3 regions of the Halomonas sp. TG39a genome follow, and region 2 is predicted to be linked to each of the others. Evidence: predicted binding sites of a transcription regulator. Region 2 holds the regulator's gene; each other region holds the start of a gene.
What was found. The regulator LexA, encoded in region 2, represses DNA repair genes until DNA is damaged. The targets are predictions, from matches to a motif close to TACTGTNTANNTANACAGTA.
Positions count from the first base shown of each region.

Region 1: a site for LexA is predicted at 3,347-3,366, ahead of U738_RS19460 (LexA family protein). Genes of this name have one in related genera too.
Region 3: a site for LexA is predicted at 5,235-5,254, ahead of recN (DNA repair protein RecN). Genes of this name have one in related genera too.

Region 1 covers NZ_JQLV01000002.1:293,835-300,934, forward strand. Annotated here, with positions in the region: gene U738_RS19440 (NAD(P)-dependent oxidoreductase) at 1-713, shown strand, start outside; gene tpiA (triose-phosphate isomerase) at 775-1,533, shown strand; gene U738_RS19450 (EamA family transporter) at 1,588-2,433, shown strand; gene U738_RS19455 (SDR family NAD(P)-dependent oxidoreductase) at 2,473-3,237, shown strand; gene U738_RS19460 (LexA family protein) at 3,381-3,872, shown strand; gene U738_RS23640 (Y-family DNA polymerase) at 3,872-4,105, shown strand; partial or broken gene U738_RS19465 (IS66 family transposase) at 4,221-4,697, shown strand; gene U738_RS23850 (hypothetical protein) at 4,633-4,815, opposite strand; gene U738_RS19470 (ATP-dependent nuclease) at 5,430-6,704, opposite strand; gene U738_RS19475 (hypothetical protein) at 6,815-7,100, opposite strand, start outside.
Region 2 covers NZ_JQLV01000001.1:2,154,836-2,161,935, reverse strand. Annotated here, with positions in the region: gene U738_RS09600 (ribonuclease J) at 1-1,525, opposite strand, end outside; gene purU (formyltetrahydrofolate deformylase) at 1,756-2,610, shown strand; gene U738_RS09590 (energy-coupling factor ABC transporter permease) at 2,635-3,306, shown strand; gene lexA (transcriptional repressor LexA) at 3,325-4,005, opposite strand; gene U738_RS09580 (TetR/AcrR family transcriptional regulator) at 4,273-4,965, shown strand; gene U738_RS09575 (L,D-transpeptidase) at 4,943-5,479, shown strand; gene nagZ (beta-N-acetylhexosaminidase) at 5,543-6,574, shown strand; gene U738_RS09565 (hypoxanthine-guanine phosphoribosyltransferase) at 6,623-7,100, shown strand, end outside.
Region 3 covers NZ_JQLV01000001.1:3,946,812-3,953,911, reverse strand. Annotated here, with positions in the region: gene U738_RS17850 (ABC transporter ATP-binding protein) at 1-72, shown strand, start outside; gene U738_RS17845 (DMT family transporter) at 50-961, opposite strand; gene dnaJ (molecular chaperone DnaJ) at 1,049-2,194, opposite strand; gene dnaK (molecular chaperone DnaK) at 2,359-4,290, opposite strand; gene grpE (nucleotide exchange factor GrpE) at 4,449-5,090, opposite strand; gene recN (DNA repair protein RecN) at 5,302-6,975, shown strand.

The DNA.
Region 1 (7,100 bases), on a different contig from region 2:
TCGACTTACAAGCTGCGGCAGCTCGTAAAATTGATGTTGTCGCCACTGGTGGCTCTGAAGAGAGCGTCGCCGATTTAGCCTTGGCACTGCTGTTCTCTAGCTTGCGCCAGATTCCTACGTTTAATACTGCAGTTCGCCAAGGAAACTGGGATATAAAATCTCAACTAGTTACCGATACAATAGCGTCTCGCCAGGTCGGCATAGTAGGGTTCGGATGTATAGGAAAGGCCTTTGGAAAGATGGTCCGTGCTCTTGGCGCAGACGTTTACGCATGGGACAGGTCTATAGAAGCTGGGCTCAAGGCCGAACAGCTCTCAAGCTATAATATTAAGCCATGCAGGTCTCTTAATGACTTGTTTAAGGTGTGTAGTGTTGTTTCTATTCATTTGCCCCTGACCCCAGGCACCGTAGATCTTATTGGAAGAAAGGAGATATCAATGTTGAAGCCAGGAGCCATTCTGATTAATACCGCTCGCGCCTCAATTGTTGCACATGATGATTTGCTCCAGGCTTTGAAAAATGGAACATTGGCTTCTGCGGGCCTTGATGTACATTATAATGAGTATTCGCTAATGCATGACCCTTTGCTATCTCTTCCTAACGTTGTACTTACCCCTCATGTAGGCGCGCAGACACGTCAATCGCAACATGCAATCGCGGATCGAATAGTTTCTAAGGTTAGGTCCTTTGTCACTCGATCTGGGGGAGCTTGATATAAGCTTACTTGTTGCTTTTGTTATTTTTCTTCGAAAGATCAAATAAGGAAAAGAAAACATGACTCCTAATATCACTCCATTGATCGCTGGTAATTGGAAAATGCACGGGCTCATGAGTTCGCTGTCTGAGCTGTCTGCTATTGGGCAAGGCTTAAAAAAACATCCATCGGAGGCCGAGGCCATTATTTTTGTGCCAGCAACACTTATTTATCAAGCAAGCGAATGTCTAACCAATTCGCCTGTCCGTATCGGCGCCCAAGATTGTGCCATAAAGGTATTTGGTCCTCACACCGGTGATATTTCCGCTGAAATGCTAAAGGATGCCGGGGCTACCTACGTGATTGTTGGCCACTCAGAACGCCGCATTGATCATGGCGAAACGGACATCATTGTTAATAGTAAGGTTGAGGCCGCATGGCGAGCAGGTCTGGTGCCTGTGATCTGCATCGGCGAAACATTAGAAGATAGCAGAGCCGGAAAGACTCTCGATGTTTTATCGAAGCAGCTAAAAGGCTCCCTTCCTGAAGCTGCAGGTTCCGAAAGCTTCGTAATAGCCTATGAGCCAATCTGGGCGATTGGTACAGGGTTGACCCCTACGCGTGAGGATATAGCCTCGACACACTCTTTTATACGAAACGAACTTGTTGGGTTGCTGGGCTCGCCAGCTAACTCTGTTCGACTTCTTTACGGTGGCTCTGTCAACCCAGACAACGCTGAAGAGATCTTATCGATCGCTAACGTTGATGGGGCGCTTGTAGGACGTGCAGCGATGCAAGCTAAAGATTTTATAGCATTACACAACAAAGTGCCTGGCTAGCACCTGCTATACTTAAACCAAGCTAACGAGCATGTATTTTCATGAGGATATTAAATGGAAATCGAGATAACCTTTGTAGTGTTGTTTGCTGCCATGCTAAATGCTGGCTGGAATGCCCTTGTAAAGGTAGGTGGAGACAAAATTGCAGTTATGGCGTTAATAACCTTTATGGGCAGTTTGTTTTCCCTTGTTGCCTTACCTTTCGTTACTATCCCCTCCCCTGAAAGCTGGCCACTTTTATGTGTGGCAATCTTAATACATACTGCCTATCATTTTTCCCTTCCTTTGGCTTACAAATTTGGGGATTATGGGCAAGTGTATCCCATTGCTCGTGGTTCGGCGCCATTACTCGTTACATTAGGCGCAGCTTTGTTTGCTTCCGAAGCATTAAGCTTTCCAATTTTAATTGGCATTTTACTCCTTTCCGTTGGCGTCATGGCTCTAGCACTCGATGCTAAAACCGGGATTACCCAGAACCCGCGAGCAATTTTTACCGCCTTAGGCACTGGTTTTTTTATTGCGTCCTATACCCTCGTTGATGGAATTGGTGCACGTCAAGCTGGTTCAGCGTTCGGATTTGCTGTTTTATTGACTATAGGTAACGGCTTGCTAACTTTTATTATTGCTATGACATGGAAGCACAAATTAATCTTAGAGGTGATTCGCAATAATATCGTTTCGGTAAGCATTGGTGGTGGCATGCAGGTTGGAGCGTATTGGATAGTTATCTGGGCTATGGCATATGCACCGCTTGGTATGGTTTCAGCTTTGAGAGAAACCAGCGTGCTTTTCGCTGCTCTTATTTCTACTTTCATTCTTAAAGAGGGCTTTGGTGTTTGGCGCTTTGTTTCTGCTGCGATGATAGCTGGTGGGATAGGGCTAACTCGTTATAGGCCATGATAAATCTTCCATTGCTTCGCCCTGATACAGGAGTAATCTATGAATATTTTCAGCTTGGAAGGTCGTGTTGCTGTTATTACTGGTGGGAATGGAGGCCTAGGGTTCGGTATTGCTTCTGCGCTGCATTCATACGGAGCTACGGTTGTGATAGCGGGACGTCAGAAAGATAAGAATAAATCAGCTGTTGAAAGACTCTCTCGACTAGGGGGGCGGGTGTTGGGGATTGAGGTTGACGTAGCAGATGAGCTTTCATGTAAAGCGATGCTTGCTGTTGTGGCAGAAGAGTTTGGTCGTATTGATATACTCGTGAATAATGCTGGTATTGCTATCCGCAAACCCCCTGAGGAATATTCTGTTGATGAATGGCGTAGCGTAATTGATGTCAATCTCTCTGGTGCGTTTTATTGCTCTCATCACGTATACCCTTATATGGTTGAAGTAGGTGGTGGTAAAATTATTAATATAGGCTCGATGTTATCTATTTTTGGAATGCCTTTAAGCGTGCCTTATGGCGCTAGCAAGGGAGGTATTGTACAGATGGGTCGATCTTTTGCCGCAGCTTGGGCTGATAAGAATATTCAAGTAAATGCTATTTTGCCAGGATGGGTAGATACGGAGATGACAAGAGAGACACGCTCCCAGGTGAAAGATTTACATCAGCGTGTTATCGATCGAACCCCTGCTAAGCGATGGGGCCTACCCAGTGATTTTGCCGGTGTCGCAGTTTTCTTGGCCAGCTCTGCTTCTGATTTCGTTACAGGCGTTGCCTTACCCGTTGATGGCGGGTTTTCCATTAGCGGCTAGATAAAATCACTATTTCTCTTCCGCGTGAGGCCACATTTTGCGTAAGGTGAATACTCATTCGGTTCTCGGGAAGGTTCATTGGCTTGCAGTGGGGCTGGATTTCCTTCGATACAGTATGACTGTACAGTACAAGGAGTTGCCTCATGGTTTGCACACCACGATTTGAAGGAACCGCTAACGGAAGCGGCCAACTGGCCGGACACATTGCCATCCTGGGCTTGTCCTCCGAAAGCTCGCGGTATCCCCTCCCCCTGATGGCCGGCGAGGTCAGGGCTGGCTTTCCGATCCATGCCGAGGCTGAGGTCGATCGCATCCTCGACCTTACCGAGCACCTGATACCTCGCCCAAGCGCCAGCTATTTCTGCCGTGCGAAGGGGGACAGCATGGAGGGATGCGGCATCTACGATGGGGACTTGCTCATTGTCGATCGCTCGCTGGAGCCAGTGGACGGAGACATTATCGTGGTGTGTCTGGATGGCGAGCTTACTTGCAAGCAGCTTGGCAAATGGCATGGTCAGCCAGCGCTATTGCCAGGTAACCCGGCCTACCATCCGATCGCTCTCATTGGAACCGATTGCGAGACATGGGGTGTCGTCACTCACAACGTCCATACGCATCGTCGTAGAGGTGTGTGATGATTGGCCACTGTGATTGCAATAACTTTTACGTCAGCTGTTTTCGCGTTTTCATGCCCGAGCTGCGCGGGCGCCCTGTCGGTGTCCTATCCTCGAACGAGGGATGCCTCGTCGCTAGGTCAAATGAATTGAAAGCCCTTGGCGTGCCTAATGGCTTGCCCGCCTTCCAGCTCTCCCCTGATGTCCGTCGACAGACAGTGCTGCTTAGCTCGGCCTATGCCCTGTTTGGCTAGATGTCGCGACGGGTTGTGTCCACCATGCAGGCCCATACCGGCCCAATATCGGTGTACTCAATTGACGAGCAATTCATTGACTTGTCAGGACTGTCTACCGATGAGCTGCAAGCGCATACGCAAACTGTATGGCGTGGAAAAGCAGGCCAAGGCCCTGGCGCCTGAGGCGCGTCAAACGCTGCGTGACCAGAAGAGCCGCCCATTAATCGATCAACTGCGCACCTGGCTCGACAAGTCACTGGCCCAGGTGCTGCCCAAAAGCGCACTGGGGAAAGCCCTTCACTACCTGGATCATCAGTGGCCCCGCCTGACCCGGTTCCTGGACGATGGCCTGATCCCGCTGGACAATAACCCAGCAGAGAACGCTATCCGCCCGTTCGTGGTGGGACGCAAGAACTGGCTGTTCAGCCACACCCCGAGCGGTGCTCAGGCCAGCGCGGCGATCTACAGCCTGATCGAAACCGCCAAGGCCAATGGCCTCTCGCCCTACGAGTACCTGCAGTACGTCTTCGAAACACTGCCCACCCTCAACAACGATGACGAACTGAACACGCTGCTGCCTTGGCAGTGGAAAGAGACGTTACCCCTCTGAACAATGACTGGCTAGATGTAGTTATTGGAGCGCTTACTTCGATCCAGCCCTCGACTTCCGAGACGGTGAGGTCATGCTGTCGAGCCACCTCAGCGACGGTGGTCTTGCCCTTGAAGATATCCATGACCACAGCGGCTTTGCGCTTGGCGGTCCAGCGTTTGACTGAGGGTTCGTTGTTCATCTCATCCTCCTGATAGCTGCACTATAGCCTGTGCAGCTCTGGAGGGGGTCACTTCAATTTGACCGACAGCAGCAACTTATTACAAATTTCTATCATACCGTGATCGCATTCATGGCGGATATAATCGGAACCGAATCGATATTCGGGTCATTCAAATTCGGAAGAAGGACATCCTTCCAATATTTATTGGCATCACCTGGTTTTCCTTGACTTGTCCCATCTGGCATTCTTAGGTGAGTCGGAATGCTATTATCTCTATGTGCTGGCTCGAAAGTAGTTTCGTGACAGCGTAGTACCCTCGAAATTCCACTAGCTAAATCTAAACCAAATTGGTCTGAGATTGATTTTTGAATCCCCGAGTCGAATCTAGGATTACCCGTATTGTCATAACCTATAATGCTTGCCTTATCAGTGTCGCAAATTACGCTGTAAGGAATAAAAAATTGAGACAAGACTTTCTGATAGAACGGGATATTATTCACTGTGCCGCAGTTAAGAATAAAATAAAATCTTGACTGAACGTGCTCTTGGAATCAATCCCTAAGTATTATTTATTCTGTTGGCCCTTCAACTAATATAACCTCGTCAGAATAGAAAGATTCACAAATATGCGGATTGAACCTTAGGACTTCATACATCTCTTGTTTAAAATCATCATCTGATTTTGAGCCAGCAGCAGCTTTTAAGAATTGGTCTGATACTTGATGAAGCTGTTTAGAATCTTCTTTCTTAACCAGCCTGACAATGGAAGACTTGAGCTTAGAAATATCGATCATCGACGGTGAATGCGAAGCGCAAAGAACTTGGTATGGCGTATTACCAGAGCTAACTTTATATATAAGCTCTCGTAGTTCACGTATTACCTTTGGATAAAGGAATAGCTCAGGCTCTTCAAATAAAACCAAATAGTCTTTTCTTCCTTCTATCCGTTCAAACTCTTCGGCAACATCTCTCATGAGAAGTAAAGCAAAGATCGTCGTCCGAATTGTTCCATGACCAATATGAGCAGCATGACTTGGCAAGTCTGTATCAATTTCTCCGGAACTATTTACATTTTGAAAATGGATATCGTACTCACGACCTAGCTTGTTTTCTGTCCATGCTACACGATCCTTTTTATCCTCAATCCCCACACGAATTTTAGGGAAAAGTGCTATCATATACTCGTTAACAGATTCTTCATAGCTGGCTATGACATCTTTGTTGTACATTTTTTCCTGCAATTCTTTGATTTTTAATTGTGCCGCCTGCAACTCTGCTAATTCGGCATCTTTTAGTCGGGACTCTGCAACAGATTTCAGAATTTCATTTATGATATTTTTTGCTTCTTCCTCGCTAGGCATTGCTTTTATAAAGATTGGCTTCGGCAAGCATGATTGAAAGACTGAATGTAGCCCTACTGACGCATAGCCTTTGTCAACGAAATCGTTATCTTCTGGACTCCAACTCAAAGCCTTTTTGGATATTTTCTTCCCATCTAGAACCCATTCATTTCGTAGCCTTATACGACTACCATCAATAAGATATTTTTTATAACTATCTTTTGATTTAGGTGCAGCCTCTTCAATCCTCTTCATGTCCCATTCATCGAGCTCAACCTCTATTTCTACTTGTAGAGTAGTCCCATTAGCCTGGCGATAGAAATCCAGTTGCTTTGGATCAATGCCTTGATAGAAGAACTCATATGCTCTGAGAAACGTTGACTTTCCTGTATTGTTTTGACCAAAAATAAAAAGTGTGTATATACTATTAAAATCAATGCGGTTCTTTTCTAAGCCGCCCGTTATACCTCGATAATTATTAACCGAAAAATTGCTAATCTTCATTTCGTTGATCCTTAATTTTTTGGATGCTTAACGCCGCTGGTAACGGGCCGCTTTAAAGCAGAGCCAAAGGCGGCGCGGAAAAGCGGTCTAGTTGACTGCTTTGTTAATGTCTACTTGTCGCGGATAAATTTTGAAATTCGCTCCCTCAAACCCTCTTCTAGTCCTTGGGCAATTCCAGCCGCAGCGCCACAAATTATCATTCCTGTAGGCACCGCTATAAAAAGTAGTGGAGTTGTACCTGCAACCGCAAATCCTATATATGTTCCAGCACCACATCCGCCAGCTTTCGTTAAAAGGCTCCCTATAGATTCTGCGGTCAAAGGCGAATTCTCGAAGGGGAACACCGCGGCCATCGAGACATACTCAGCAAATTTATAGACCTCAGGCCCATGTGTG
Region 2 (7,100 bases):
TATGCTCCGCCAGCCAGTGAACCAAGCGGGGCTGCAATGCCTGTCGCAAGTCGGCCAGCGTCTCTGCGGCAATCTCCTCAAGCTGATCATCCAGCCAATCGCTAAAGCTATCTTCATCCAGCGGGCTGGCCCCTGAGGCATCCAGCATCAAGCGGCCAATGCGCGCCCAGCCAGTGTCAGTCGCGGTCACTGGTAGCGCTAGGTACAAGCTGCCGCGACGGGCTTTATTGGCATCGTTCACCTCCAAGCCAGGGTGGGGCACGACGCTGTTTTGACTGACAATGCAGGGTGGCTGCGGATAGCGTGCTTCACAGTGCAATCCGTGGCTATCAAAACTGATCAGATCGCCGTTTACCGGCGTCAATGGGGCGCTAATACCTAGCTGCTTGGCAATGGCCTGGTGAGCCTGCTGATGGCGTGCTTCGCCATGCACCGGCATAAGATGCTTGGGCCTGACCCACTGATAGAGCTTGATCAGCTCATCCTGAGCAGGATGCCCTGTGGCGTGCAGTTCAGGGTGATTGAACTCGTCATAGATGCTGACACCTAGGTGCGCCAAACGCTTTTTAAGCTGCTCAATGGGTCGCTCATTGCCGGGAATGGCTTTGGCCGAGAAGATGACGTTATCGCCTGGCTGAAGATCCACATAGGGGTGACGGCCCTGGGCTAGGCGCTGTAACGCGGCGCGGGGCTCTCCCTGACTGCCGGTGGCGATAATCACCACTTCATCCGGGGGCAGGTAGCCAAGGTCGTGATTGGGCACCAGCGGCGGTAAATCATCCATATAGCCGAGCCCCCGCGCGACGCTGACCATGCGCTCCATGGAACGCCCCATCAAGCTGATACGACGGCCACATTGATGGGCTGCGCGTCCTATCGCTAACACCCGGGCAAGATTGCTCGCAAAGCAGGAGACCACCACCCGGCCCTGGCAGTTGCTGAGGGTTTTTGCCAGCGCACGGGCAACATCACCCTCGCTGCCTGAGTGGCCGGGCATGGGAGCGTTGGTGGAGTCGCCCACCACTAAATCCACTGGGGCGAGCGCCTTGAATTGGGTCGCGCTTATCGGCGTGCCGATGATCGGTTCAGGGTCGAGTTTCCAGTCGCCGGTATGTAAGACGCGGTAGCCACCGACGCTCATGATCAACGCACAGCTTTCGGGTATAGAGTGCGTTAACAGCAAATAACGCAGCGTGAACGGCCCGCTTTCCAGCGCCTCGCCAGGTTCAATAACATGGATGGCCGCGCTGCTAAGCTGATGCTCGGCAAACTTCAGTCGCAACAGCCCAGCCGCTAGCGGGGTGGCATAAATAGGGCAGTTCCACATCGGCCAAAGCCAGGCAGCTGCACCAATGTGGTCTTCATGGCCGTGGGTGATAAAGAGCGCTTTGGGCACGATCCCCAGTGCTTTCGGTGTATCGAGATTGGGTACCTGCAGTGGAGAGTTGGGAAGATCCTGACGGATCATCATGCCGCAATCGACGGCTATCCAGTGATCGTCGTAGCCGTATAGCGTTAGATTCATTCCAATCTCACCGCATCCCCCCAGCGGCAACATGCGCAGCGGTGGACGACGACGGGGACGAATTTGAACGCGTGGTGAATGCATCTGTTATGAAAAACCTAAAAAGTAGTGACTTAACTATACGGGAAGGCAGGGGCGGCTAACAATCTTCCATGCCCTTCCGATACACTATGCGACCTAAGCCGCTGGTTTGTCATAATTAACTTAGCAATAGGTCAAGAGTAGCTCACATGTCTCATTATTATCGTTTAGTGGTTTCCTGTCCTGACCGGGTGGGGATTGTTGCACGGGTATCGAGCTTTATTGCCCAGCAGGGCGGCTCCATTACCGAAGCCAGCCAGCACTCCGATTTAGAAACCGGCTGCTTTTTTATGCGCTACGAAATTCTGGCGGATTCGGTCGGTATGTCGGTGGAAGCCCTGCGCGCGGCGTTCGAGCCGGTGGCCAGCGAATTCAATATGCAGTGGTCCCTGGTGGATACCCAGCTGCGTCGGCGTGTGGTGCTGATGGTGTCGCGGGAGTCGCACTGCTTGGTCGATCTACTTTACCGCTGGCAGGCGGGTGAGCTGGATTGCGATATTGTCGGTGTTATCTCCAACCATGACGATATGCGTTCGCTGACCGAGTGGTACGGCATTCCTTACCACCACGTCCCGGTAGACCCCGAAAATAAGCAAGCGTCGTTTGCCAAGGTACAGGCCGAAATCGATAGCGCTCGCGCTGACTGCGTGGTGCTGGCGCGCTATATGCAAATACTGCCCCCCGAGCTGTGCGCGCGCTATGCGGGACGAGTGATCAATATTCATCACAGCTTTTTGCCCTCCTTTGCCGGGGCAAAACCCTACCACCAGGCATACCAGCGGGGCGTTAAGCTGATAGGTGCTACTTGCCACTACGTGACCGAGGAACTCGACGCAGGCCCCATCATCGAACAGGATATTCATCGCGTAAGCCACTGCCATACGCCCACTGACTTAGTACGTTTTGGCCGTGACGTTGAAAAAGCCGTACTTGCTCGCGGTTTGCGCTGGCACTTAGAGGATCGCGTGCTGGTCCACGGCAATAAGACAGTGGTCTTTAGTTAACCCTCATCAACCTGAGAGGCCGCCATGTCGTTTGCGCAAAGTGTATTAGCACCCTGGGCGCTGCTGCTCACCTGGCTACTCTCGTTAGCAGTGATCGCGTGGGCACTTTGGGGGCGGCCCTGGCAGGTGTTAATAGCGGATACCGCGCTTCAGCACCGCTGGCTGGGCGCCACGCTGGCGGTGATGCTGATGTGGCAGCTGCGTGCGCAGGCGGTTGATTGGCTAACGCTGCACCTTGTTTTCACGGTTTTAATGACACTCGTTTTTAAAGCGCCATTGGCGCTGATTAGCAACGTGCTGATTAATATCGCCATGGTGGTAATTGGGCGCAATGAATGGCTGCTGCTGGGGGCAAACGTGCTGGTTACCGGTGTCGTCCCGGCGGCCGTCATTGGCACGGTATGGCGGCTGGTAGATCGCCGCCTGCCGGATAACCTGATGGTGTTTTTGTTTGCCTGCGGCTTTTTTGGTGCGGCGCTGGCAACGCTGGGAGGAGGGCTGGCAGCGGTGCTGCTGATCATCGTTGCGGGGACTGACCCTGAGGCGATTTATCTCGCCCAGGAGTATGCGCGCTTCTTACCGCTGTTAATGCCTTCAGAGGCGTTTATCACCGGCATGCTGCTGAGTATTCTGCTGGTTTATCACCCCCATTGGGTGGCCACCTTCAATGACCACCGCTATATCGATCTGCAGTAGGGATGGCCAGGGCGGCGACTAGCCGAGTGCCTGGCCGTTGCCGCCACGAATCACACCAACGCCGACGCCTTCGATATCGAGCGACTGGGAGCGCAGGTCGATTTCAATGGGCGCAAAGTCAGGGTTCTCGGCAAATAGCGTCACTTGGTGGCCCTGGCGCTTGAAGCGTTTAACCGTTACTTCATCCTCTAGGCGTGCCACTACAATCTGGCCATCGCGTACCCGGTCGGTACGGTGAACTGCCAATAAATCCCCTTCCAAAATGCCAATATCCTTCATCGAAAGGCCGCGCACGCGCAGCAGGTAGTCGGCTTTGGGGGTAAAGTACTCGGCTGGTAGCGGGCAGTAACGGTCAATATGTTCAGCGGCCAAAATGGGGCTGCCTGCGGCCACTTCACCGATCACGGGTAGGCCCGTTGGCAGCGTTTCAACGTTGGCTGCGGGTAAGGCGGTGGCAGCACTCTCCATGACTTCTTGCGGTTCCTGGTTGGGCAGGCGGATACCGCGAGAAGTGTTGCGAATAATGCGAATAACGCCTTTGCGTTCCAGCGCGCGCAGGTGCTCTTCGGCCGCGTTGGGGGAGCGGAAGCCAAGCGCCTTGGCAATTTCGGCGCGGGTAGGAGGGTAGCCAAATTCGCCCATCGTTTTAACGATAAAATCGAACACGTGCTGTTGGCGAGCGGTTAGCGGACGCGACATACCAGACTCCATAAATAGTGAATAGACAGTAACAAATTAAATGGCAACTTAATCAATCAGTGGTTAAGTATACAGTATGTTCCTCTGTCCAGTATATGCCTTGTCAGTGGCTATCTTCGATGTCTATGCAATTTTTCTAATCGTTTGAAACTAAGCTTCTGCTTATTTAACGGGCTGTATTTTGTTAATAAATCAAGCGTTGAGACCGCCATGGTTATGGCATAGTATTTTGCTATGTTTTAAACACCTGTTTCCCTGGAGAGCGACATGGCTCAATCTGATACGGTGACCCGTATACTCGATACTGCCGAGGTGCTGTTTGCAGAGCGGGGTTTTGCCGAAACTTCGCTGCGCAACATCACTAGCAAAGCGCGCGTCAATTTAGCCGCTGTGAATTACCATTTTGGCTCCAAAAAAGCCTTGATTCAGGCCGTCTTTGCCCGCTATTTGGACCCCTTCACCCAGCGTTTTCACACCGCCCTTGATGAGCTGGAAGGACAGCATGCTGGGCGGGTTATTGAGCTTGAAACCCTGCTCGAAACCATGGCAACCACCGTTCTTGCAGTGCCCGCTGAACGCAATAGTTTAAAAGTGTTTATGCGCTTGCTCGGCCTTGCCTACAGCCAGGCACAGGGGCATCTTAGGCGCTATATCCAGCAAGAGTATGGCGATGTGTTTACCCGCTTCACCGAGCTGGTGCGACAAGCCACGCCGGACCTACCTGACGCGGAGCGCTTTTGGCGGCTACACTTTATGCTTGGCACGGTAATATTTACCCTGTCCGGCCTTGATGCACTGCGTGATATCGCTGAAAAAGATTATCACGAACAGGTTTCAGTACGTGATTTAGTCAAGCGATTGCTGCCGGTCGTTGTGGCGGCCATGAATGCACCGTTACCGCTCGCCCTTGAAGAAGCCAAGCCAGAAGAAGGAAAACATGCGAACGCCTACGCTAGCTGAGCTACCCCCGGCTGAGAATATCTGGCTGGAGATTGATACTACCCAGCAGCTGCTGCGCTGCTGGCGAGGGCCGAAAGTGCTCCATGAGTGTGCGATCTCATCCGCTGCCGCCGGTGTCGGGGAGCGTAATGGTAGTGGTAAAACCCCCTACGGCTGGCACTATGTGCGCGCCGCCATTGGCGGTGATATGCCCGACAACGCAGTGTTTCGAGGCCGCCGCTGGACAGGCGAGACGTTTTCATCCGCGCTAGCCGAAGCGCATCCAGAGCGTGACTGGATTTTGACCCGCATTCTGTGGCTTTGCGGATTAGAAAAGGGCGTGAACCGCGGCGGTCAGGTGGACTCGCAACGGCGCTATATATACCTGCACGGCACACCGCCTGACGAACCCATGGGCGTTGCGGCCTCCCACGGCTGCATTCGTTTACGTAATAGTGATTTGCTAACCCTCTTTGCGCTCGCGTTACCGGGCACCCCGGTTTGGTTGCACGGCGGACGGCAATCCTTTGATTGATAAGTTTTTGACACCGCTAGACGATCGTCTAGAATCATCGCCCCTTTTCATGGACCTATCACGATGACTCAACCGTTAGGCCCGGTCATGCTTGACCTTGAAGGCCCAAAATTGACGGCGGCAGAAAAACGCCTGTTGCTGGAACCGACGGTAGGGGGCGTTATTCTATTTGCCCGCAATGTCGAAAATGGCTACCAGGTGCGCCAGCTGTGCAGCGATATTCGCCGCGTGCGGGCTGATTTACTGCTCGCAGTGGATCAGGAGGGCGGTCGCGTTCAGCGTATTAAAGAGGGCTTAACACGCCTGCCTGCCATGGCGCGTATCGGCGAGTGCTACCGCGCTTCCCCGGAAGACGGTCTGGCGTTAGCCAAGGACGCCGGTTGGCTGTTGGGGATGGAGATGGCCGCCTGCGGGCTGGATCTTAGTTTCGCTCCGGTATTGGATGTTGAGAGCGGCCTCTCCAGCGTTATTGGTGACCGCAGTTTTAGCAGTGATCCCCAGCACGTGGCCCAGCTGGGCAGCGCCTTTATTCAAGGGCTTCACGATGCCGGTATGGCCGCAGTGGGCAAGCACTTCCCCGGCCATGGTGGGGTGGCGGCGGACTCCCATGTTGCCCTACCGATAGACGGTCGCCCGCTAGACGTGATTAAACAGCACGATCTTGTGCCCTTTACCCAGTTAGCCTCGCAGTTAGATGGGGTCATGCCTGCGCATGTTATTTACTCCGCTTTCGATACACGCCCCGCAGGATTTTCACCCAATTGGTTGGGTATGTTACGGGAGTCGCTAGGCTTCAAAGGCTGCATTTTTTCTGATGATCTGAGTATGGCGGGCGCCCACGAAGCGGGCGAACCCAAGGCGCGTGCCCAAGCCGCGCTCGCAGCAGGCTGCGATATGCTGCTGGTGTGTAATGACCGAGCCGCCGCGCTTGAGGTCATGGAGGCGTGCCAAGGGATCAATAACAAGCGCCCCGCCAAGTTGCGCTATAGCCGCGCGCGGCCAGACCTGGATGCACTGAGTGCGCTGGGACGTTGGCGGCGTGCCCACGCTAAGTTGGAAGCGCTGGCGGATAAGCCCAAGCCCAGCGCTGAATAAATCGCTTGCTCAAATAAATGAAGCTTTTCACCCGCGTGGAGTTGGTAGATGTCAAAGCTGGATAAAGAAGCCTTAGAGTCGTTGGACTCGATGCGCGAACTAATGGATAACGCCGACTGCTTAATTTCGCAGCAAGAAGTAGAGCGGGCGCTTGACCGCATGGCAGAAGCTATCACCCGAGATTTAGGCGATAAACTGCCGGTGTTTTACTGCGTGATGAATGGCGGCTTAATTACCACGGGGCACCTGCTGACCCGCTTGGGCTTCCCGCTGGAAGTGGATTATCTGCATGCCACTCGCTACCGCAACGAGCTACGTGGCGGCGAGCTATTTTGGCGGGTTTCTCCGGAAGTGCCGATGGCCGGTCGTCATGTTGTTATCGTCGACGATATTTTGGATGAAGGCGCGACCCTGGCGGCGATTTTGGCCTACTGTGAAGAAGCCCAGGCCGCCAGTGTTACCACGGCGGTGCTGGTGGATAAACAACACAACCGCAAAGCAGTGCCCGGTTTAAAAGCTGACTACT
Region 3 (7,100 bases), 1.8 Mb from region 2:
TATAAAGTCACGGCCCGAATTGAGCCGTGCTCGAAAGGCCAGCCGCAGCTTATCGTCGAAGCAGCCATTTAGCCGTTAACCTAAGCCGTCGCCCTTCCATCGCCGCTAGCGCTACCCCGCTTAACATCAGCGGTAGCGCTAGCAGGAAACCACTGGAGACCGGTATGCCAAACAACACCCAGTCGGCGAGCACAGGCCACACCAGGGCAATATATTCAAAAGGCGCCAACCGCGACGCCTCGGCGTAGCGCAGCGCTAATGTCATCGCGATGTGGGCGGCGCCGCCAAACAGGCCCGAGAGCACCAACAGGGCAAACTCCGCCTGTGTGAGCGCGGCCCAACCCAGCGGGAGCGTGGCAAGCCCAGCCAGTGCTGCCACCACAATAAAGTAGAAGGCGATGGAGGCAGCACTCTCGGTGCGCGAAATACGTCTCACGGTCAGTAGCGCCCCCGCGGTTAACAGCGCACCCAGCGCTCCTAACGCGTACCCGGTTATTTGCCCATTGCTGGAACTGGCATTGAGCCCAGGCAAGATCAGCACTGCCACTCCAGCAATCGCCAATATTATGCCGCCAGCGCGGTAGAGCGAGAAACGCTCCCCCAACAGCAATATGCCACCTATCGCCATAAACACCGGTGTTAGCTGGGCTAATAGTGTCGCCTCGGCAACGGGTAGCAGTGCCACCGCCGCAAAGGAGGCAAACATCGCCGCCGCCCCCATCCCCGAGCGTAACGCATGCCCCAAGGGGCGCCGCGTAGCCAACCCCTGGGGGAACTCCCGCCGCAGCAACAGAAAAATCACGATAGGCAGCAGCGCAAACAATGAGCGAAAAAACACCGACTGCCCCACCGGCACTGCGTCGCTCACGGCTTTAATGCACACCAGCATGCCGGTAAACAGAGCGCCTGAGAGCACCCGGAGCAAGATGCCCTTTGTGGGCCTTTCCTGAAGGTTATCCATTGCGCGCAGCATCCCCAAACAGCAAAAACCCCCGGCGAACCGAGGGTTTTTGAACCAAACAACTAATTATTTACCATTATTGCAGCTTTACGGCTTCATATCTTCAAAGAAGCTCTTCACGCTGTCGAAGAAACCAGTCTTCTTCGGCGAGTGGTTGTGGCTGTTGCTGTCGTCGAAGCTCTGTTGCAGCTGGCGCAGTAGGTCGCGCTGCTCGTCGTTGAGCTTGACGGGGGTTTCCACCACTACCTTGCACAGCAGGTCGCCGGGCATGCCACCGCGCACGGGCTTGACGCCTTTACCGCGCAGGCGGAACAGCTTGCCGGTTTGGGTTTCCGGCGGAATCTTCAGCTTCACGCGGCCATCTAGCGTGGGCACTTCAAGCTCGCCACCTAGCGCTGCATCGACGAAGTTGATCGGCACATCGCACTGCAGGTGCTTACCATCACGCTGGAAGATATGGTGCGGCTTGATCGCCACCTGAACGTACAGATCCCCAGGCGGGCCACCGTTCACACCGCTTTCGCCTTCACCATTCAAGCGAATGCGATCGCCGGTATCCACGCCGGGCGGAATCTTGACGGACAGCGTGCGCGTCTCGCGTACGCGCCCTTCGCCATTACACTTATGGCACGGCACTTTAATGTGCTGGCCAGAGCCATGACAGGTTGGGCACGTTTGCTGCACGGCGAAAAAGCCCTGCTGCATACGCACTTGACCGTGACCGTGACAGGTCGGGCAGGTCTCTTTCGAGGAGCCTGGCTCGGCGCCACCGCCATCGCAGCGATCACACTCGATATGCCGCGGCACGCGGATATCGACTGTGGTGCCTGCAACGGCGTTCTCTAGATCCAGCTCTAGGTTATAGCGCAGGTCGGAGCCGCGTGCCGGGGCATTGGGCCCACGGCGACGACCACCGCCTCCGCCAAAAATATCGCCAAACACATCGCCGAAAATGTCGCTGAAATCGCCGGCACCTGCGCCGCCGAAACCACCGCCGCCACCTTGGCCATCAACGCCCGCATGGCCGAACTGGTCATAGGCAGCGCGCTTTTCGCCGTCGCTGAGCACTTCATACGCTTCGGACACTTCACGGAATTTTTCCGCTGAGGTTTTATCGTCCGGGTTTCGATCAGGGTGGAATTTTTGCGCCAGACGGCGGTAGGCCTTCTTGATCTCTTTCTGATCGGCCCCTTTTTCGACACCCAGGACTTCGTAATAATCGCGTTTGGACATAGGCCCTACGCCTCCTGGTTAGCTACGCACTCAACTGCACATTTAGGCGATACACATTTAGCTACATACCTAGCTATATATCTAACTACGTGCGTCTTGGTCTCGGAAACAGCAACGCGGGAGTAAGCTCCCGCGTCACCGCTTTCCTTGGCAGAAAGAGGATGTTACTGCTTTTTCTGATCGTCGTTGACTTCTTCGTACTCGGCGTCAACCACGTCTTCTTCCGGCTTGGAAGTGCTTTCAGCACCTTCGCCGCCCTCTTGCTGCGCTGCTTCTGCCTGCTCGGCGTACATCTTCTGGGCGAGCTGGCCAGAGGCTTCGGTCAACGCATCCAGTTTCTTCTGGATGTTATCAACGTCGTCGCCTTTAACCGCTTCTTCCAGTTCGCTGATGGCCGTCTCAATCGCCTGCTTCTCGTCGTCAGTGGCCTTGTCACCGGCCTCTTCCAACGTCTTGCGCGTGGCGTGAATCATGCCATCGGCTTGGTTACGCAGCTGCACCAGTGCTTCGAACTTCTTATCTTCTTCAGCGTGCGCTTCCGCGTCGCGCACCATCTGCTCAACTTCTTCTTCCGACAAGCCGCTAGAGGCCTTGATAACGATGGACTGCTCTTTGCCGGTGGCCTTGTCTTTCGCCGAAACGTTCAGAATACCGTTGGCATCCAGATCGAAGGCAACTTCAATCTGCGGTACGCCGCGCGGTGCGGGCGGAATGTCGGCGAGGTCAAAGCGACCCAGCGACTTATTCTGCGCGACTTGCTTTCGCTCGCCCTGCACGGCGTGGATGGTAACCGCCGTCTGGTTGTCATCCGCCGTTGAGAAGGTTTGTGTCTTCTTGGTCGGGATGGTGGTGTTCTTCTCGATCAGCGGCGTCATGATGCCACCCAGGGTTTCGATGCCCAGGGTAAGCGGGGTCACGTCGAGCAGCAGAACGTCTTTAACGTCGCCACCCAGTACGCCGCCCTGAATCGCTGCACCCACGGCAACCGCTTCGTCCGGGTTAACGTCTTTGCGGGCTTCTTTACCGAAGAAGTCAGCGGCTTTCTTCTGCACCATCGGCATACGTGTCTGGCCACCGACCAGGATCACTTCGTCGATTTCAGACGCGGACAGGCCTGCGTCTTTCAGCGCCATTTTGCAAGGCTCGAGCGAACGCTGAACCAGCTCTTCTACCAGCGACTCCAGCTTGGCACGGGTCACCTTAACGTTAAGGTGTTTCGGGCCAGTGTTGTCGGCGGTGATGTAGGGCAGATTCACGTCGGTCTGTTGAGCGCTGGAGAGCTCAATTTTGGCTTTCTCAGCGGCTTCTTTCAGACGCTGCATGGCCAAGTTGTCACCGGAAAGATCGATGCCGCTGTCAGACTTGAACTGGTCAACTAGGTAGTTGATCAGCGCCAGGTCAAAGTCTTCGCCGCCCAGGAAGGTGTCGCCGTTAGTGGCCAACACTTCAAACTGGGTTTCGCCATCAACATCAGCAATTTCGATGATCGAAATATCGAAGGTACCGCCACCCAGGTCATAAACCGCGATGGTTTTGTCGCCGCGCGATTTGTCCATACCGTAGGCCAGTGCGGCAGCGGTCGGCTCGTTGATGATGCGCTTAACGTCTAGACCTGCAATGCGGCCGGCGTCTTTAGTCGCCTGACGCTGACTGTCGTTAAAGTAGGCCGGTACGGTGATAACTGCTTCGGTCACCGCTTCGCCCAGGTAGTCTTCGGCGGTTTTCTTCATTTTCTTCAGCACTTCCGCGCTTACCTGCGGCGGTGCCATTTTTTTGCCTTTTACTTCAACCCAAGCGTCACCGTTGTCGGCTTCGGTGATTTTGTACGGCACCATTTTGATGTCTTTTTGGACAACGTCGTCTTTAAAACGACGGCCAATCAGACGCTTGATGGCGTACAGGGTATTTTCTGGGTTAGTCACGGCTTGGCGTTTAGCTGCCTGACCAACCAGCGTTTCACCATCATCGGTATAGGCGATGATAGAAGGTGTTGTGCGACCACCTTCAGCATTTTCAATGACTTTAGCGCTGTCACCATCGAGCACGGCCACACAAGAGTTAGTGGTGCCCAGGTCGATACCAATTATACGTCCCATAGCAATACCTCGAATTCGGTTGTTACAAAACTGGAAATTTATTTTTTAAAGCTTGTCTGCGGGTTTCCCCGCGGGGTTGCCCTTTATTTGGGGGCCGCCGCTGACATTTCAAGGGCTTTTTTTCACACTCTTATTTAAGACTCTGTGTCGCCAGTGGCTTAATCGGCTTTTTTACTCACTACGACCATGGCCGGGCGCACTAGGCGTCCATTGAGCAAATAGCCTTTCTGCATAACGTCCATCACGGTATTCGGATCAAGATCCGGGTTAGGCACCATGGTCATGGCTTCATGCACCTGCGGGTCGAAGGGCTCGCCATGGGGTTCAATGCTTTCAACGCCGAATTTGTTAAGCACATCCAACTGCATCTTCAAGGTCATGGAGACGCCTTCACGGTGAACCTCTGAGGCCCCCTCTTCCATGGTCTCAAGGGCTTTTTCCAGACTATCCACCACCGGCAGCAGCTCTTTAACAAACTTCTCTAGGGCAAACTTGCGCGCTTTCTCGGCTTCCTGCTCAGCGCGGCGACGCACATTTTGTGCTTCCGCGGCGGCGCGCAGGGCTTGATCCTTGGCATCGGCCAAGCTCTGCTCTAACTCGCCCACCTGGGCGGCCAGCATTTCCGCTTCAGGATTGTCGGAACTGCCTTCTAGGGGCTCTTCGTCATTGATCAATCCTTCCAGCTCGCCCTCCATCAAACGCTCTTCAGCGACTTTCTCAGCCGCTTGCTCGGCGCCATCGGCTTCTTGCTCGTGGCGGGCCAGCTCATCGTCCATTGGTGTTTGCGGTTCTTTCGCCATGTTGTGCTCCTAAAAAGTAGGGCGCAGCCACGCGGGCGGCGCGCAGAGAAGTAAGCCTTTAAATCACTCGCTTTAACTAACTATGCACGCTATATGGGGGCCATAAATTCCATCTCAAGAGGTGCATTGAAGTGAGTTATTAACTACTGTATAAATCAACAACTATTGGATAAGTATCCAGCTTCTGCGCTGAACCGCCTCAGGAGGCGCCATGCTTACTCAGCTAGCCATTCAAGATTTCGCCATTGTCGATCACTTAGAGCTCGACTTAACCGGCGGCATGACCGCGATTACCGGGGAAACCGGGGCAGGCAAATCGATTCTGTTAGGCGCCCTTGGGCTGTGCCTGGGCGAACGCGCCGACGCCGGTAGCGTGCGCCACGGCCGCGAGCGTACCGACCTCTCCGCACGTTTTGACATTCAGCACCTACCCGCCGCCGTCGAGTGGCTGACCGCCCGGGAACTTCCAGTAGAAGAGTGTTTGCTGCGCCGTGTGGTCACCGCCAACGGCCGTTCCAAAGCATGGATTAACGGCCAACCCGCGACGATTTCCGATCTCAAATCTCTCGGCGAGCAGCTGATTCAAATTCATGGCCAGCATGCTCATCACGCTTTAATGCGCGAAGAGACCCACCTGGCCTTGCTGGACGATTACGCTGGCCTAAACGATGCCACCGCTCAATTAGCCATCACCTTCCGCGAATGGCGCAATGCGCGCCGCCAGTTGAAAAAGCTCAGTGAAGAAGGCAGCGAAGTAGAGGCCAAACGCCAACTGCTGCGCTATCAGGTAGAGGAGTTGGATCAGCTCGCTTTAGCGGAGGGGGAATTAACCACGCTTGAGGAAGAACAGCACACCCTAGCTCACGCGGAGGAGACCCTGCGCGAAACCCAGTTTGCCGCCGACTGCTGCGCCAGCGATGAGGGGGGTGCGCTGTCTTTACTCAACCAGGCGTTCGCTCATTTAAGCGCACTGCCGGGAAGTGACAAAGGCACCCTGGCCAATACGCTTGCCATGCTGAGCGATGCGCGTATTCAAGTGGAAGAGGCCTCCAGCGAGCTCAACCGCCTAGCCAGCACCACCGAATTAGACCCCGACCGGCTGGCCTGGGTAGAAGAGCGCATGACCGACGTCCACCGAATTGCCCGCAAGCACCACGTTGCCCCTGAAGAGCTATGCGCCCTGCATGCCGACCTACAGCGAGAAGTCGCTCAGCTCGAAGAGGGTGGCAATGACCTGGAGGCACTCAGTGCACGGGTAGTCGAGCTACGCGAAGAGTACCGCTTAGAGGCGAAGAAACTCACCAAGAACCGTCAAAAAGCCGCGCTTCGTTTAGGCAAAGAGGTGCAGCAGCAACTGGGCTTTTTAGCCATGGGTAAAGCGCGCTTTGAAGTGGAAGTCACCGCCAAAGACGCGCCCTCCCCTGAAGGCCTCGACCGGGTGCAGTTTTTAATTAGCGCCAACCCCGGCCAGCCCGCACGCCCATTGACCAAGGTCGCTTCCGGCGGCGAATTGTCGCGGATTAGTCTCGCCATTCAAGTCGTCGCGGCGACACACTCAACGGTGCCCAGCCTGGTATTTGACGAAGTGGATGTGGGTATCTCGGGCGCCACCGCAGAGATCGTTGGCCAACTGCTGCGCAAACTGGGCGAAAACGGCCAGGTCATGACCGTGACTCACTTACCGCAAGTGGCAGCCCAGGCCCACCAGCATCTGCATATCGAGAAACAGGCGAAACGCGACACCACCTTGACGCAAATGGCACTGCTCGACGAACAGGGCCGCATCAGCGAACTGGCGCGCATGCTGGGCGGTGTGACGCTTTCTGACCAAACACTCGCCCACGCGCGGGAAATGCTCCACGCGAGCCAGCGTCCGCCCCACTGACGCGCTGAACTAATGCGCCGAATTAACACGCTGAATAGCTGGATAAACACAAGCGCCCCTGATCCACTGGACGAATTCACTTAGCAAATTCGGCCCAGTAGATTAGGGGCGCTCACATTTCGAAC